Regions from separate parts of the Gemella haemolysans ATCC 10379 genome, predicted to be linked through region 1. Evidence: riboswitches for the same ligand, from Rfam matches in the RefSeq annotation. Region 1 holds a riboswitch; the other holds the start of a gene.

The links. Region 1 has a riboswitch for thiamine pyrophosphate ahead of tenA (thiaminase II). Riboswitches for the same ligand answer to the same signal wherever they lie in the genome.
Region 2: linked by a shared signal. The riboswitch ahead of GEMHA0001_RS00950 (ECF transporter S component) and the one ahead of tenA (thiaminase II) in region 1 are both predicted to bind thiamine pyrophosphate.

What each region holds. Positions count from the first base shown of each region.
Region 1 is NZ_ACDZ02000004.1:72,796-80,783, forward strand. It holds gene GEMHA0001_RS08660 (NEAT domain-containing protein) at 1-157, opposite strand, end outside; gene GEMHA0001_RS08665 (LPXTG cell wall anchor domain-containing protein) at 437-1,972, opposite strand; TPP riboswitch at 2,302-2,399, shown strand; gene tenA (thiaminase II) at 2,544-3,224, shown strand; gene thiD (bifunctional hydroxymethylpyrimidine kinase/phosphomethylpyrimidine kinase) at 3,228-4,025, shown strand; gene thiM (hydroxyethylthiazole kinase) at 4,028-4,810, shown strand; gene thiE (thiamine phosphate synthase) at 4,812-5,444, shown strand; gene GEMHA0001_RS00670 (alpha/beta fold hydrolase) at 5,808-6,572, shown strand; gene GEMHA0001_RS00675 (MetQ/NlpA family ABC transporter substrate-binding protein) at 7,041-7,898, shown strand.
Region 2 is NZ_ACDZ02000005.1:33,939-41,926, forward strand. It holds gene GEMHA0001_RS00930 (LytTR family DNA-binding domain-containing protein) at 1-407, opposite strand, end outside; tRNA gene GEMHA0001_RS00935 (tRNA-Sec) at 636-732, shown strand; gene GEMHA0001_RS00940 (energy-coupling factor transporter transmembrane component T) at 793-1,449, opposite strand; gene GEMHA0001_RS00945 (ABC transporter ATP-binding protein) at 1,430-2,800, opposite strand; gene GEMHA0001_RS00950 (ECF transporter S component) at 2,800-3,357, opposite strand; TPP riboswitch at 3,438-3,527, opposite strand; gene tehB (SAM-dependent methyltransferase TehB) at 3,589-4,452, opposite strand; gene GEMHA0001_RS00960 (low molecular weight protein-tyrosine-phosphatase) at 4,771-5,229, shown strand; gene GEMHA0001_RS00965 (alpha/beta hydrolase family protein) at 5,285-6,202, shown strand; gene GEMHA0001_RS00970 (GNAT family N-acetyltransferase) at 6,213-6,716, shown strand; gene tehB (SAM-dependent methyltransferase TehB) at 6,762-7,601, opposite strand; gene GEMHA0001_RS00980 (metallophosphoesterase family protein) at 7,795-7,988, shown strand, end outside.

The DNA of each region.
Region 1 (7,988 bases):
TAGTAGTTGTCTTCGTAGAAGAAGTTGTTGTATTTGCTACAACTGGTGTTTCTTCTGCTGCGAATGCGAAACTATCTTGATCGTATGCTTCAATTGCTGCAACAGCAGAAAAAATTGCAGTTGCTGACAAAACTTTTAATAATGTTGTATTTTTCATATTAGGAATTTTCTCCTTTATTTGTATATTATTAGATATTAAATCGTTACCACTATTATAATACAAAAAACTGTATAAATAAAGGTAAAAGTGATAATTGATATCAGATACAACCTAAAATAGATGAAATTTACAACAAAGTTTCAAAGATAGTTCACAAGTTTGTCATAATTTAAACGTTTTTCATTCTATAAAATACAAAAATATTATTAATAAAATTTTATGAAACAATGAAAATATGGGCTTGGAATACCTCCAAACCCACATTTTTCTTAAATATTATTTATTAAATTTTCTACGTATTACAAATGCTGCAAGAAGTGATGTTAATCCTAAGAATACTGTAGATGCAGTAGAAATACCAGTGTTTGCTAATGATTTTTTCACGTTTGCAGTTGTAGCATTAGATTTTTTCGTACCTACTGAAGTAGCTGCAAAAGTATCTTTAACTTTAGATTGTCCAAAGATATCATTGATAAGTGGTTTTTTATTAGATGTAGTAGTTGTCTCTTCAGTCAATTGTTTTTGTTCTCTAAGGTACCCTTCTAAATCAAATTCAGGTTTTTCTAATATTGCAGCTTCACCTTTAGCAGTAATAGGACCTTGATGATTTTTAAGGTATCCTTCTAAGTCAAACTCAGGTACTTCTAGTATTGCAGCTTCACCTTTAGCAGTTACAGGAGCTTTTTCTCTTTCAAGTCTTTCTTTTTCAGTTTTTTCTTTAGCTAATCTTTCTTTTTCGATACGTTCTTTTTCAGCTTTTTCTTTAGCTAATCTTTCTTTTTCGATACGTTCTTTTTCAGCTTTTTCTTTAGCTAATCTTTCAGCTTCGATATGTTCTTTTTCAGCTTTTTCCTTAGCTAATCTTTCAGCTTCGATACGTTCTTTTTCAGCTTTTTCCTTAGCTAATCTTTCTCTTTCGATACGTTCTTTTTCAGCTTTTTCCTTAGCTAATCTTTCTCTTTCGATACGTTCTTTTTCAGCTTTTTCTTTAGCTAATCTTTCTCTTTCGATACGTTCTTTTTCAGCTTTTTCTTTAGCTAGTTTTTCTCTTTCGATACGTTCTTTTTCAGCTTTTTCTTTAGCTAGTTTTTCTGTATCTACTTTAGGTATAGTTATTGTTTTTGTAGTTAGAGAACTTAAATCGTATTTAAGAATCATACGCTGAGTACCTGAACCAGCGAATATATTTTCCATTACAGGTACGAATACTTGAGTAAATGTTTCTAGTTTATTGTTAACATCGATTTTATTTTTATCTACATTGTAAGATAAAGTTTTAGGATATCCAGTACGTCCAGGGAATTTTTTCTTGTATACACCAATAAAAGCATCTTTTTCATTTTCTGAATAATTTTCAATGATAGTTGTATCTTTAAAATCACTATCTTTTATTTCAGAACGATTAGCATGAGTCTTATCCCCATCATAGTATTTTAAATCTCCTAAGTACCCTGTAAGACCTCCAAATGTAATAGGTTTAAATGAAACATTTACAGAGTATTTTCCATTTTTAACTACTAGTTTTGTTTTTTTAGTATCTAATCCAGCAGCAGCCATTGATTCTCTACCTTCTTGTGAGAAGTTTAGAGCTTCTACATTCTTTTTCTCACCTACTGACTTTATATCGTATGTACCATCTGGTAAATTCTTAACATCTTGAGGAACTGTTTTTGTTTCTACATCGCTTTGAGTGTTATTAGTAGTTGCTGCAACTTCAGTAGCGAATGCATTGTGATTATAAGATTCTATTGCTGCGATTGCAGTGAAAATTGCAGAAGCAGAAAGAACTTTTAATAATGTTTTATTCTTCATAATTATATAAATGTCTCCTTAAAAATTGTATTTTGTGATTATAAAATTTATCATTACTATTATAATACAAAGATGTCAATTAATAAAGGAAAAAATGATAACTAATTTCATTTACAATCTAAAATACTAGAAATTTACAATAAAGTTTCAATTTAACTTCACAAATTCGCCATATTTAAAAAGAGGTTAATTTTAAAATATAAAAAAATATTATTATAAAAAGTTCTATGATTTAAAAGTAATTTATAATTATATAAATTTTGTAAGCATTTAAACTAAATTGTTGACATTTCATTTTTTCTATGCTACGATTTAAAAAGTGAATAGAGTAAAATCACTGGGGGAGCCTTTAGGCTGAGATAACATAGTTAGACCCTTTGACCTGATCTAGATAATGCTAGCGTAGGAAACGTGAATATTTTCAAAATAGAATTTAATCCAACATAATTGGGAAATATACTATGAGTAATATATGTTTCAGAGTTCTCTTACGTTAGTAAGGGGACTTTTTTATTTATCATAAGTGATATTATTTTATACTAAAATTAAATATATTTAGGGGGATATACCTATGAAACTTATTACTGAAATTATGGAAGAGAAGGCATTACCAATTGTCGATAAAATATATAATGATGGCTTTATTCAAGGATTAATTCGTGCAGATTTATCAGAGAAAGCAGTAGAGCACTATCTGAAAGCTGATGCACTTTATTTAGAGAATTTTAGCGATATTTATGCCATTCTTTTAGCAAAAAGTAATGATAAAGTTGAAAAAAACTTTTTCTTAGGTCAGATAAATTTTGTATTAAACGAAGAAATTGCTGCACACAAAAATTTAGCAGATTATATAGGGAGAGAGTATCAAGAGATTATCAAAGGCGGAGAGTGGTATCCATCTGCAGACCATTATATAAAACATATGTACTATAATGCATTTGCATTCGGTATGGCTGAAGCTTTGAGCGCAATGGCTCCATGTCCATGGATTTATAAAATGGTAGCTAGAAAGATTTTAGCTAATCACAATTTAGCAGAAGATCATCCATTAAAATTCTGGGTTGAATTTTATGCTGATGGTTTAGTAGATGAAGTGCTTACTGAATATTATAAAATTATTAATCGTGAAGCTGAGTTTATGAGTGGAGAAGGTAAACAAAGGCTTATTAAAAACTTCTTAGAAAGTTGTGAACATGAACGTCGTTTCTTCAATATGGCTTATACACAAGAACGTTGGGAGTTAGAGGTATAGGGTATGAGTAAACTAAATATTGCATTAACTATTGCTGGAACTGATCCAACTGGTGGAGCAGGAATTATGGCTGATTTAAAAAGTTTTCAAGCACGTGAAGTGTATGGAATGGCTGTAGTTACTAGTGTCGTTGCACAAAATACGTTAGGTGTTCAAATGATAAGAAACTTAGATTTAGATATATTAGAAGCGCAATTAAAAAGTGTGTTTGACGATATAACACCTGATAGTATAAAAACTGGAATGATAGCAAATGCTGATATGATGAAATTAATTAAGAGATATTTACCTAAAGATGTTCCTTATGTTGTTGATCCAGTTATGGTTGCGACAAGTGGGGATAAATTGATAGATGATGTTGCAAGAAAACATTTAAAAGAGGAGATATTACCACTAGCAACTATTATTACACCAAATGTACCAGAAGCAGAAGAAATTGTTAATTTTAAAATATTAACAGAGGATGATGTTAATCGTGCAGGAAAGTTTATTATCGACGAAGTTGGATGTAAGTCAGTAGTTATAAAAGGTGGACATCTAACAGGAGAAGCAAAAGATTATTTATTTTTAAATGATGGAACAAAAAAAGTATGGACTAGTGAAAGATTTAAGACTAATCATACACATGGAACAGGTTGTACATTCTCAGCTGTTATTGCTGCAGAGTTAGCAAAAGGAAAAAGTATTGTTGAAGCTGTAGAAATTGGGAAAAAATTCATTACAGCTGCAATTAAATACACACCAGAGCTAGGTCATGGAAATGGACCTGTGAATCATATAGCATTTAAAGGAGATTTATAAATATGACAAGTTTAAAATTATTGAAAGAGAAAGCACCGTTAGTGATTTGTATAACTAATGATGTTGTTAAGAATTTCACAGCAAATGGATTAGTAGCGTTGGGAGCATCACCAGCGATGAGTGAATATCCAGAAGACTTAGAAGATTTATTAAAATATGCTGGAGGATTATTAATCAATATTGGTACATTAACAGATGAGACTTGGAAGTTATATCAAGAAGCTCTTAAAATAGCTGAAAAATATAATGTACCTGCAGTATTAGATCCTGTAGCCTGTGGAGCCGGAGCATATAGAAAAAAAGTATCAGATGATTTAATTAACAATTACAAACTAGCAGCTATAAGAGGAAATGCTGGCGAGATTGCATCATTAGTTGGCATAAATGTAGCTTCTAAGGGAGTGGATAGTGCTGGAGTAGATAATATTGATGAAATTGCCTTAGCAGCAAATGCTAAGTTTAATATTCCAATAGTAGTAACTGGGGAAGTTGACGCTATTGCAGTTAATGGAGAAGTAATAACAATACATAACGGAAGTGCAATGATGCCTAAAGTTATTGGAACAGGATGTTTATTAGGAGCTGTATTAGCAAGCTTTATTGGATTAGAGAAAGGTGAAGAATTAAAATCACTAGAAACAGCTATGTTAGCATATAATATTGCCGGGGAAATGGCAGAAAAACGTCCTAATGGGCATTTACCAGGAACATTTAAAGTTGAATTTATTAATGCATTATACGAAATTACAGATCAAGATATAAAAGCATTTAAAAAGGTGAAATAAGATGTTTAATAAAGAACTATTAAAATTATATTTTATATGTGGAACTACTACTTGCTTAGGTAAGGACTTATATACAGTAGTTGAAGATGCTTTAAAAGGTGGAATAACTTTATTTCAATTTCGTGAAAAAGGTGAAGGAGCCTTAGAAGGTAGAGAAAAAGTAGAATTAGCAATAAAACTACAAGAACTTTGTAAAAAATACAATGTTCCGTTTATTGTTAATGATGATATAGAGTTAGCATTAGAAATAGATGCTGACGGAGTACATGTAGGACAGGATGACCTAGGTGTTGATGAAATTAGAAAATTAATGCCTAATAAAATAATAGGTCTTTCTATAGGAAATGAAGAAGAATTTAAACAATCCAAAGTTGAATATGTAGATTATGTTGGTGTAGGGCCTGTATATGTCACACAATCAAAAGATGATGCTGGTGGCGCTATAGGTTATGAAGGACTAGAATTAATGAGAAGATTTTTACCACAAATGCCATTAGTGGCAATTGGTGGTATTCAGACACAACATATTAAAGATATTATGAAAACAAATGTTGATGGTGTGTCTATTATATCAGCAATCTCATATTCAGATAATATTGAAAAAACTGTTCGTGAAATGATCGAACAATTCTAAAATTAGCCTCCAAAGTTTAATTCACCTTTTGATAACTTTCAAGTGGTGATGTAAAGAGTAGAGCAAAAATCCTTACCAGTTTTTGCTTCTACTCTTTTTATTTAACTAACTATAGAGAGAACCAAAATCTTGGTTTTAGAGAAGTAGATTTTGAGGAGTTGCTCCTGTAAAGTTTATTACATATCTAAAAGTTATTTATAAAGTAAAATCATGAATAAATAATCCATAACGTATATGAGTTATTTTAGAATGCAGAATTTTTGAATCATACCTAGCATTATATAATTATTTGATTAATGAAGATAATAAGTATATAATTAGTGTGAAAAAAAGATTGCTAAAATAAAAGTAGGAGGAATTTTTATGACAAATATAGTATTGATACATGGAACATGGTGTGACGGAAGTGTCTGGGGAGAATTTGTTAATGAATTAGAAAAATTAGGTTTAAATGTATATACTCCAACTCTAAGATATCATGATCTACCTTATAAAGAAGTAGAAAAAAAGGTAGCGGAAGTTAGTTTAGATGAATTTACCAATGATATTGTAGATTTAATAGAAACACTAGATGAAGCTCCGATTGTATTAGGGCACTCTTTAGGGGGACTTCTTGCTCAGAAAGTTGCTATGAGGACAAAGACTAAGGGACTTATTTTAATGGGAACTGCACCTGCTGCAGGAATTTTCGCCTTTTATCCAAGTATGGTAATTTGTTTCTATAAACATTTTCTACGTTGGGGATTCTGGAAGAAATCTATGCCACCTTATAAGCATGCCTTCTATGATTATTGTATGAACAATCAAGATGAAGCTGATAAGGAGAGAGAATTTTCTAAATTAGTTCCGGAATCAGGTTTTACTTATTTCCAAATGGCATTACCATTTTTAGACAAACAAAAAGGTGCTTATATTGATTTTGATAAGGTTAATGAACCGGTATTAGTAATAACTGGTAGTGAGGATAAAATGGTACATCCAAATATAGCAAGAGCGACAGCAAAAAGATATAAAAATGCAACTCTAAATGTTATAGAAGGATCAGATCATATGTACGAAGCACCTAAATATCGAAACAAGACGATAGAATCAATAGATAAATGGTTAATAAGCAATAAACTAAATTAGAAATTATTTGAAGAAATAGTTATTTATGAGAACTGTAAAGTAAATATTAGTAAATTTTCAAAAAAATTCAAAAAAAGTGTTGACATTTTTATTTATTGATGATAATATATACTCAAGTTCAAAATTACCGATATTCAAATAAGTACTTTATAGGAACTTTTACAGAGAGTGTGAGCGGGTGAAAGCACACAATGCAGATTATAGAGGAAAATGGTTTGAATGGTAAAAAAAGTGAGTTTTAAAACACAAGCTTTTTTCGTAGGCGTTACGTTACAAACGCACACTATCTCGTGTATATTCTAGATGCATAGACGTTGTAGTGGTAAAGTTCGTAGTTTACGAAAAAGTAAGGTGGTACCGTGAAATTAGTTTCGCCCTTATTCTCTTAGGAGAGTAAGGGTGATTTTTTTTACATAAAATTCGCAAAACCCAAAAATAAATAGTAAAAACAAAAGGAGAAAATTATAAATGAAAAAACTATTATTTTTAGTAACAAGTTTCATACTTGGAATTATATTAATTGGATGTTCAAGTGCATCAAAAACTGAGAAAAAAGGAATCGAAGTGGATAAACTAGATCCTAGCAAACCTGTAACAGTTAAAGTTGGAGCTACTAACGTACCTCACGCTGTATTATTAGAGCACGTTGCTCCTCAACTTGAAAAAGAAGGAATCAAATTAGACATCGTTACATACCAAGACTACTATGTACCAAACAAAACGTTAAACGATAAAGAAATCGACATTAACTACTTCCAACACGTACCATTCTTAAAAAATGCTATTAAAGAAAATGGATACAAAATTGAAGACGCTGGTGCAATTCACTTAGAGCCAATCGGATTATACTCTAAAAAAGTTAAAAATGTTAAAGACCTTAAAGAAGGTGCTAAAGTATTAGTAAGTAACAACAAATCAGAATGGGGACGCGTAATTAAATTACTAGCTTCTGAAGGATTAGTAAAAGTTAAAGATGGTGTAGATCCAGTAACAGCTACTTTCGATGATATCGCTGAAAACCCTAAAAAATTACAATTCAGCTACGAAAATGATCCAGCATTAATGGTTAAATTCTACCAAAACGGTGAAGGTGACCTAGTTTCAATCAACGCTAACTTCGCTGTTGACGCAGGATTAAATGCAGCAACTGAACCAGTTTTAGTAGAAAAAGCTACAGATGACAACCCATATGCAAACATCGTTGTTGTTCGTGAAGGTGATAAAGACAAACCTGTTGTTAAAAAACTTGTTGCAGCTTTAAAATCTGAAGATACTCAAAAATTCATTAAAGAAAAATGGAATGGAGCAGTATTACCTGTTAAATAATTTCATTAAAAATTTTAAAAGGCAGTTTGTAAGAGCTGTCTTTTTTGTTTTATAAAGTAAAGAAAGTGTGCGTCTAGTATATATATATAT
Region 2 (7,988 bases), on a different contig from region 1:
CTTGAAATATGGACCTGCTTCTTTGAATTAGAAAAAGAAGCGGTACTTGAACCAGAAAAAGATTTTTCTAGTGAATAAATTGCTTTTGTATTTATTATTGAACTCTTAGAAATTCGACAATAGTAAAAAGGAATAAGTTGCTCTAATTCGTATAATTTGAATTTAACCTCGAAAAATTCATCGGTAGTGTGAGCATAGACTTTATTATCATCGGTTTCAAAAAATAAAATAGATTCAAGAGGGATGAAATATTCAGAGTCGCCTTTGTAGAAAATTATTTTTTGAGAATTTACTATAGCTTTTTCAACTAATTCTTTAATTAAGATGACATCACTATTTAAGTCTGGGGTCTTAATAACTAGTTCAATTTCTTTAAGATTTGAATCTAGTTCGATATTAATTTTCATATTGTCTCCTTTCTAAATGTTTATAGTTATATTATATATTATTTCAGTTTAAAAATTAATAGCTTTTAGTCAAGTGGTAAAAAATAGGAAGCAAGTGGTTAATAATTTAATTGTTTCTTTTGGAATATTCGATAGAAGATAAATTAAAAATGAAAGTAAAGCTTTCTGAATGCGTTAACACATTATCTTGATTTTTTATTGTATTTATTGTATAATAAAAACATATATGGGAGTGGATGAGTTCTGGTGTGCTCTCTAGTCTTCAAAACTAGTATGAGGGGTTAAGAGCCTCTTGGGTGGGTTCGATTCCCACACATTCCCGCCAGTTTTTTTATTTTTTGAACATAGTAATGCCATCATGGGTTTTATCCATGATGGCATCTTTTTATTTATTTATGATTAATAAAAGTATTAATAGTATTGAGAAAAGTACTATAATAAAGAGACTTTTGATTTTATCGATAGTGTATTTATTATAGTGTGTTCGAGCTTTGAAGTCTTCATAAGCATGGATTGTCATAGCCTCGGATATTTGAGGTTGCCAAGTTAACGCAATAAATATGGCTTTAGCGTAGTAATAAGGCGACCAAAATGGTAAAAATATACCACGAAGACGACTAGATTTTGTAATCATTTGAGTTTCATATTGTATTCTTGGTAATGCTTGAATTACTACTAAAAGTCCGTATACGATATTTGAAGAAAGTCCATGTTGTTCAAAATATTTTAGTAATTCTACAAGTGAAATATATGTTGCCAAGATTAATCCTAAGGCTGCAAAGCTATATGTCCTAGTGAAAATTAAAAGAGCATATTTATAATTAGAACTATGAACAATGATAGCCCAAGCAGAACCTATAGCAGGAAGGAGAGGTAGAAAAATAAAAATTAGAAGTTTATTCCAATATTTTGATAAAAAAAGTAAAAATATTGTTGTAGCGATTATAATAATATTTGGTACTAATAGCTTGCTAAATGAAATCCAGATAGTTAATACCATTATAATAAGGGTAAGAGTAGGACTAATTATTTTCTTTTTCATAACAATCCTCCTTTATATAATGTAGTGTATTATTTGAAATTTCAATATGATAATCGCTTCTATTATTTAGTGGCTCTAATCTATGACTTACAATAATAAATGATTGTCCAGTAAGTCTTTTATTTTCTTCAATCCAATCCATTATAAACGAACATGCTCTTTTATCAAGATGGGTAAAGGGTTCATCAAGAAGCAATAGCTCAGTTTGTTGGCTTAATAAACACATAAGTTGAATAAGTTTTCGCTGGCCACCACTATAATAATATAGACTTTTATCAAGTTCTTTTTCTAAATCAAATTCTTTTAAAAGTCTCTCTTGCCATAATGTAGCGTGATCCCAAATATCTTTTTGCATTGAAATCTCTTCACGAGGCATCAAGCTAATAAACTGTTGAAATGCATCTTGTAAACAAGTACTTATTTTTTTATATAACTTTCTTGATTTTTTTACCTTTTCTTCATTAAAGTATATCTTTCCATCGTATTTTTTTAATTGAGAAATAGCATGTAATAATGTTGTTTTTCCTGTTCCATTATCTCCCGTTAAAGTAGTAATACCTTTAAATATATGAAAATCATCGATATTTAATAATTCTTTTTTTCCTTGTTGAATAGATATATTTTCTAGTCTTAAGATTTGTTCAGATTGAGTATTGTTACATAACTTCATATTAGAATTTTTAGAAGTTGGATTTGTTACTAATTCTAAATTCCCATCAGAAAGATAAGTAAAGGTATCTGCATAGTTCAAGTATAGATGATGCTCATGATCGCACACGATTATAGTCACACCATGGTTATTTAAGTCTTTCAGAAGAGTTAATAGAGAATTACGAGTCTTCTTATCTACATTTGCAAAAGGTTCATCTAAAATTAGAACTTCGCTTCCCATTGCTAATGCTACTGCAAAAGCAGCTCGTTGACGTTCTCCTCCAGACAATGTATGGATATGCTTTGTAGAAATTTCACGAGTATTTGTAATAGATAAAGCATAGTCCAGTTTTTCGTTAATAACCTGTGGTTCTAGACATAGGTTCTCTAATGCAAAGATTATCTCTTCTTCCAAAGTAGGCATAACAAACTGATTAATTGCATGCTGCATGACGTAGCCAATATTTTTAACGTGTTCTTGCATAGGAATATCAATAATGTTTTTACCTTTGTAAGTAATTACTCCCTCATAATGTTCTTTATTTAATTTACAAATAGTACGAAGTAGGGTAGACTTACCACTACCAATATTTCCGGTTAAGACTAACCAACTATGTTCTTTTATTTTTAAACTAACGTTATCAAATAAGACTTTATCTTTAATTTTCAAAGAAAAATTATCGATTTCTATGATATTCATTATTTACTACCACTGTTTTGTACTTTATTTACGATGTTTAAGATTAGTTTAACGCAGATAACTCCGAAAACTACTACAGAAATAAAACGAACAGCAAATAACGCTATGATCATGCCTGTAGAATATGCTTCATAACCAAGTTTGAAATATTCATATACAAAGCTGAAGACAGTAATACCTATTGCAGAAAGAAATAGTGATTTTGAATCATAACGTTTGTATTTAGTAATGAAAAATCCAAACTCAGATCCTAATCCTTGGACCAAACCTGAAACAAGAACTGCAGCTCCGAAAAATGAACCATATAGCATTTCAGCTAAAGCGCCTAGAACTTCTCCAAGTGTAGCACTACCAGGTTTTTTGATTAATACCGCAGCAACTGGTGCAGCCATAACCCACAACCCAAATAAAATTGAATTTGCAAAAGGTGCATACCCTAATGGAGTAAGTGCTGTCTCTAGAATAGCGTAAACCCAACCAGCGGCAAGGAATATCCCTCCGAATAAGAAACCTATTAAAGCTAAAATAATAATGTCCTTTGTAGACCATTTTTTCATAAGAAAAACCTCCTGTTATTTGTATTCATTAAAACAACAAGAGGTACTTTTAAATTATATATATACTTTAAAATAGACTTGATAAAAAATAAACATTTTCCTACGGCTGTACTAACAGCATCAGGTTCTATGGGTATATTCTCAGCTTAAAAGCACCCCAAATGTTTTAATGATTTGTTAAAATTATAACATGAGTTGATAACGGTGTCAAAAAAGTAGCTTACAAAAAAATTATTTAATTTTTTTAGCTAGCATAGTAGCAAAACGTAGTTTAAACCTATTACCATTAGCATCAGTCTTATGAAGTTGTCCAAAATCTTCATTATATTTAATAAATTCCCAGTCTTTGTAATATTCTTTAAGTTCATTTTCTTTAAAAGTAAAAGGGAAAGGTAGGGGGCAAGGTGCATCATCAGTAGACATTGCGGCTACTATTAAATTATAGCCACCTATATTAGTTTGGTCTTGCATATTTTTAATAACATTAGGTATAGATTGTTCTTCGATAAACATTAATACTACTGTTGAAAGAATGAAGTCATAGGTATTTCTAAGAGCCGCTGTATTTATATCATAGCTCCCTATTTTAATATCTAAATTTTCAATTTTAGATGTTTCCATTAAAAATTCTAGAGCAGGAATATTGTTGTCTACGGCAGTCACCTCAAAACCAAGTTTAGAAAGGAATAAAGAGTTGCGCCCTTGACCAGATCCTAAGTCCAATGTTTTACAAGGTTTAATAGTTTTTAGGGCTTCTACTACTTCAGAGTGAGCAGGATTAATATCGTATTTGTTTTTGAAATAATTTTTTGGTTCGCAGTAAAACTCTAAGAAACATTCTAAATTATCAGATAACGGTGCAACACGATGCCATGCTTGTGGTTCCACGAATGGAATATTACTCTCAGGTGTAAATATATGCTCCTTCACAACTTCATTATCTTCAGTTAATTCTGTAAATTGAAGTTTTCCTTTAAGAATAGTTAATTTTGCCCAGACGTCTTTTCTAGTATTGTGTTTTTGCCTAAATGGTTTAGGAAGTGTTTCGGCTGTCCAAAGTGGTAATTGTTTATAGCATACTAAGTTTTTTGTCATACTAATCTCCTTATTAGTGGTTAAGTTTAACTTAATTATATCATGTAAAATATAAAAATAAAATAATGGGAGTGACTCAAAAATCGTGATTTCGAAGAAACAAGATTTTGTCGAGTCATCCCCGCACAGTTTATTAGATATCTAAAAAGCTTTTCTAAAGCGATTTTAGATATCAATAAACCACTGCGTCTATGAGTTCTCATATACACGTTGTTAAAATTTAGGTCTTTTGGGTCAGTCCTTTGTCTTTATTATGTTGAATTAATCTCTTTGTGTTATAATAAGATAGATAATAAATATAAGTGAGGTATTGAAAAAATGGTAAAAGTGTTATTTGTCTGTTTAGGAAATATCTGTCGTTCACCTATGGCAGAAGCAATATTCAGAGATATGGTAGAAAAAGAAGGTTTAAGTGAAAAAATCCTAATTGATTCAGCTGCAACAAGTAGTTGGGAACACGGTAATCCAGTTCACAGTGGAACTAGAAAAGAACTTGCTAAAGTTGGTATCGGGGTAGAAGGGATGTATTCTCGCATCCTAAACGATAATGACCTAGATGCAGATTATATCGTAGGAATGGATGACAGCAATATAGAAAATATTAAAAAATTTATTGCAGGTAGAGAAACAGGAGAGGTTAAAAAATTATTAGAATATGCTGGAGAAGATAGAATTATCGATGATCCGTGGTATACAGGAGATTTCAAAACAACATTCAATGATGTAACTAAAGGATGTACCGCTTTATTAGATAAAATCAAGAAAGACAATCTTTAATAGGGTAAAATAGGATATATACTAATATTAAATTAGATACAAGAAAGAAGGCTAAATGAATTTTAAAAAAATAATAATAGGAATAGTGGCATTAGTTGCTATAGTAGCAGTAGCTTTTGGAGTAAAATCACAATTTTCTCCAAAAAATAATCAACAAGATAGTGGAAATAGTCTTGTAGAAAACTCTTCGACAAACACTTCAAATATTCATACGAGTAATATAGTTAAAGAAGAACTTTATGCTGAAGGTCAAGGGAAGAAAATATACGGATACATAACGGCACCAAAAAATTATAAGGAACAAAAACTACCGACAATAATTGCTTCTCACGGTTTTGGAGGTAATGCTGAACGACAAGATTATTACGCTCAGAGTTTAGCGAAAGAAGGATATGTAGTTTACTCATTTGATTATATGGGTGGGAATAAAAATAGTCGAAGTGGAAATGATACTTTAAAAATGTCTGTATTTACAGAAGTTGATGATCTTGATGTAGTGGTAAATACACTAAAAAATCAAAACTTTGTAGATAAAAATAATATTTTCTTATTAGGTCAAAGTCAAGGTGGAGTTGTGTCTACTATTGAGGGTGCCAAACTTAAGGAAAAGATAAAAGGATTAATATTAGTATTCCCAGCGTTTGTATTATTTGATGATGCACGAGAATTATTCAAATCAGTATCAGATATTCCAGAAGTATATAATCACAGAGGAAACGAAGTAGGAAAAGCTTATTTTGAGAAACCATTAGACTATGATGTTTACAATGATATGAAGAATTATGATGGGAAAGTTCTTATTGTACATGGAACAAGCGATAATGTTGCACCGATAAGTTATTCGCGTCGAGCTATAGAAACTTTTAAAGATGCTAAATTAAAAGAAATTCCAGGAGCTGGTCATGGATTTAGAGGAGCTCAACAAGAAGAAGCCACTAAGGCAATTATTGATTTCGTAAGAGAAAGTATTTAAGGAGAAAATCATGATAAATATTAGAACAGTTGAATTAGAAGATGCTGAGCAGTTGGTAAATATTTATAGACCATATGTAGAACATACAGCCATTACCTTTGATTATACAGTACCAAGTGTACATGAGTTTGAAGAGAAAATTTCGAAATCTATTCAAAGATATCCGTTTTTAGTAGCAACAGAAGGAAATGACATACTAGGATATGCCTATGCTAGTGAGTTTTATCCAAAAGATGCATACAAATGGACAGCTGAGATTACAATCTATCTAGATGAAAAAGCTCGTGGTAAAGGTGTTGGAGAGAAGTTGTATTCTGAACTTGAAAAACAACTTTATGACAGGGGAATATGTAGATTGACGTCATGTATTGCCTATCCAGACGAAGGAAGTATTTCTTTCCATGAAAAAAGAGGGTTTAGAAAAGTAGCTCACTTTGAGAAAGTAGGTTATAAATTTAATCGTTGGTATGATGTAGTTTGGTATCAAAAAGATATTAGAGAAAATATTGAATAGAAGAAAGCCCCACAAGAAAATGAAAAGTCTTGTGGGGTTTAGTTTTTATTCTGACACTTTTTGAGCAAGTATCATAGCATATGGATAAGGAGAAGCTGCGATACTTTCTTCATATTTTATTATTCTCCAGTCTTTGTAATATTCTTTTAGTTCTCCTTCAATAAATGTAAATGGGAATGGTGTTAGTGGACAGCCTTGTTTTGTGGCGTTTAATGCACTGACTATTAAATTGAAACCGTTTTGGTTTGTTTGTTTTTTTATGTTAAAAATAACACTTTGAATTCTTGTCGGATTTAAATACATAAAAACATCAGTGGAGAAGATAAAGTCATAACTATCTTTAATGTTAGCTTCTGCTATATCGTGTTTAAATACATTAAGATTTAATTTTTCTTTAATTGAAATATCAGCGAGATCTTGTAAAAATTTGGCATTAATATCGACTGCTGTTATATTAAAATCCAATGATGAGAGGTATAAAGAATTTTTTCCCTGCCCGGCACCTAAATCTAAAGTTTTACATGCTTTTATATATTTCATCGCATTAACAATTTCTGCATGAGCAGGACTAAGATCATACTTATTAAAGAAATAGTCCTCAGGAGTGCAATAAAACTCCAAATGAAATTGTAAATCTGTAGAGGTAGGGTATATTCTAAAAATACGTTTGGGTTCAATTAATTCAATATTACTCTTTTTATTATATGAAAATTGCTTTAATATGTCGTTTTCTTCGTTAAGAAAAGTAAATTTCATTTTCCCTTTGACAATTATTAATTTTGTCCAAACACCTTGTTTTGTACAAAATCCTTCTCTATAGGTCTTAGGTAATGCCAGAGCAGTAAGGTTCGATGTTCGTTTAAAACAAAGTAAGTTATTTTCCATATGCTACTCCTTTCTGGATAATTTACTAATATTATATCACGTGAAAAGCTTGATTAAAAATGATAACCAAAAGAAATAATAAATAATATCAGAATATTAGAAAGAGAGATTAGTATAGTTGGAAGATTGCTATTTACAATGCTGTAATTTTGCATTATTATAGAAATAAGAGATAAATAAAGTAGGTGTATTTATGAGAACAATAGTAATTTCAGATATTCATGGGAGCTTTTATACGATGAAGAAATTATTAGATGAAGTAAATTTTAATAGGAAGAATGATAAACTTATTTGTTTAGGTGATATGTGTGATAGGGGGAAGAATACAAAGTTGGTTTGGGAATTTTTCTATAACCTTCAACAGGAAAATCCTCAGCATGTAGTGCT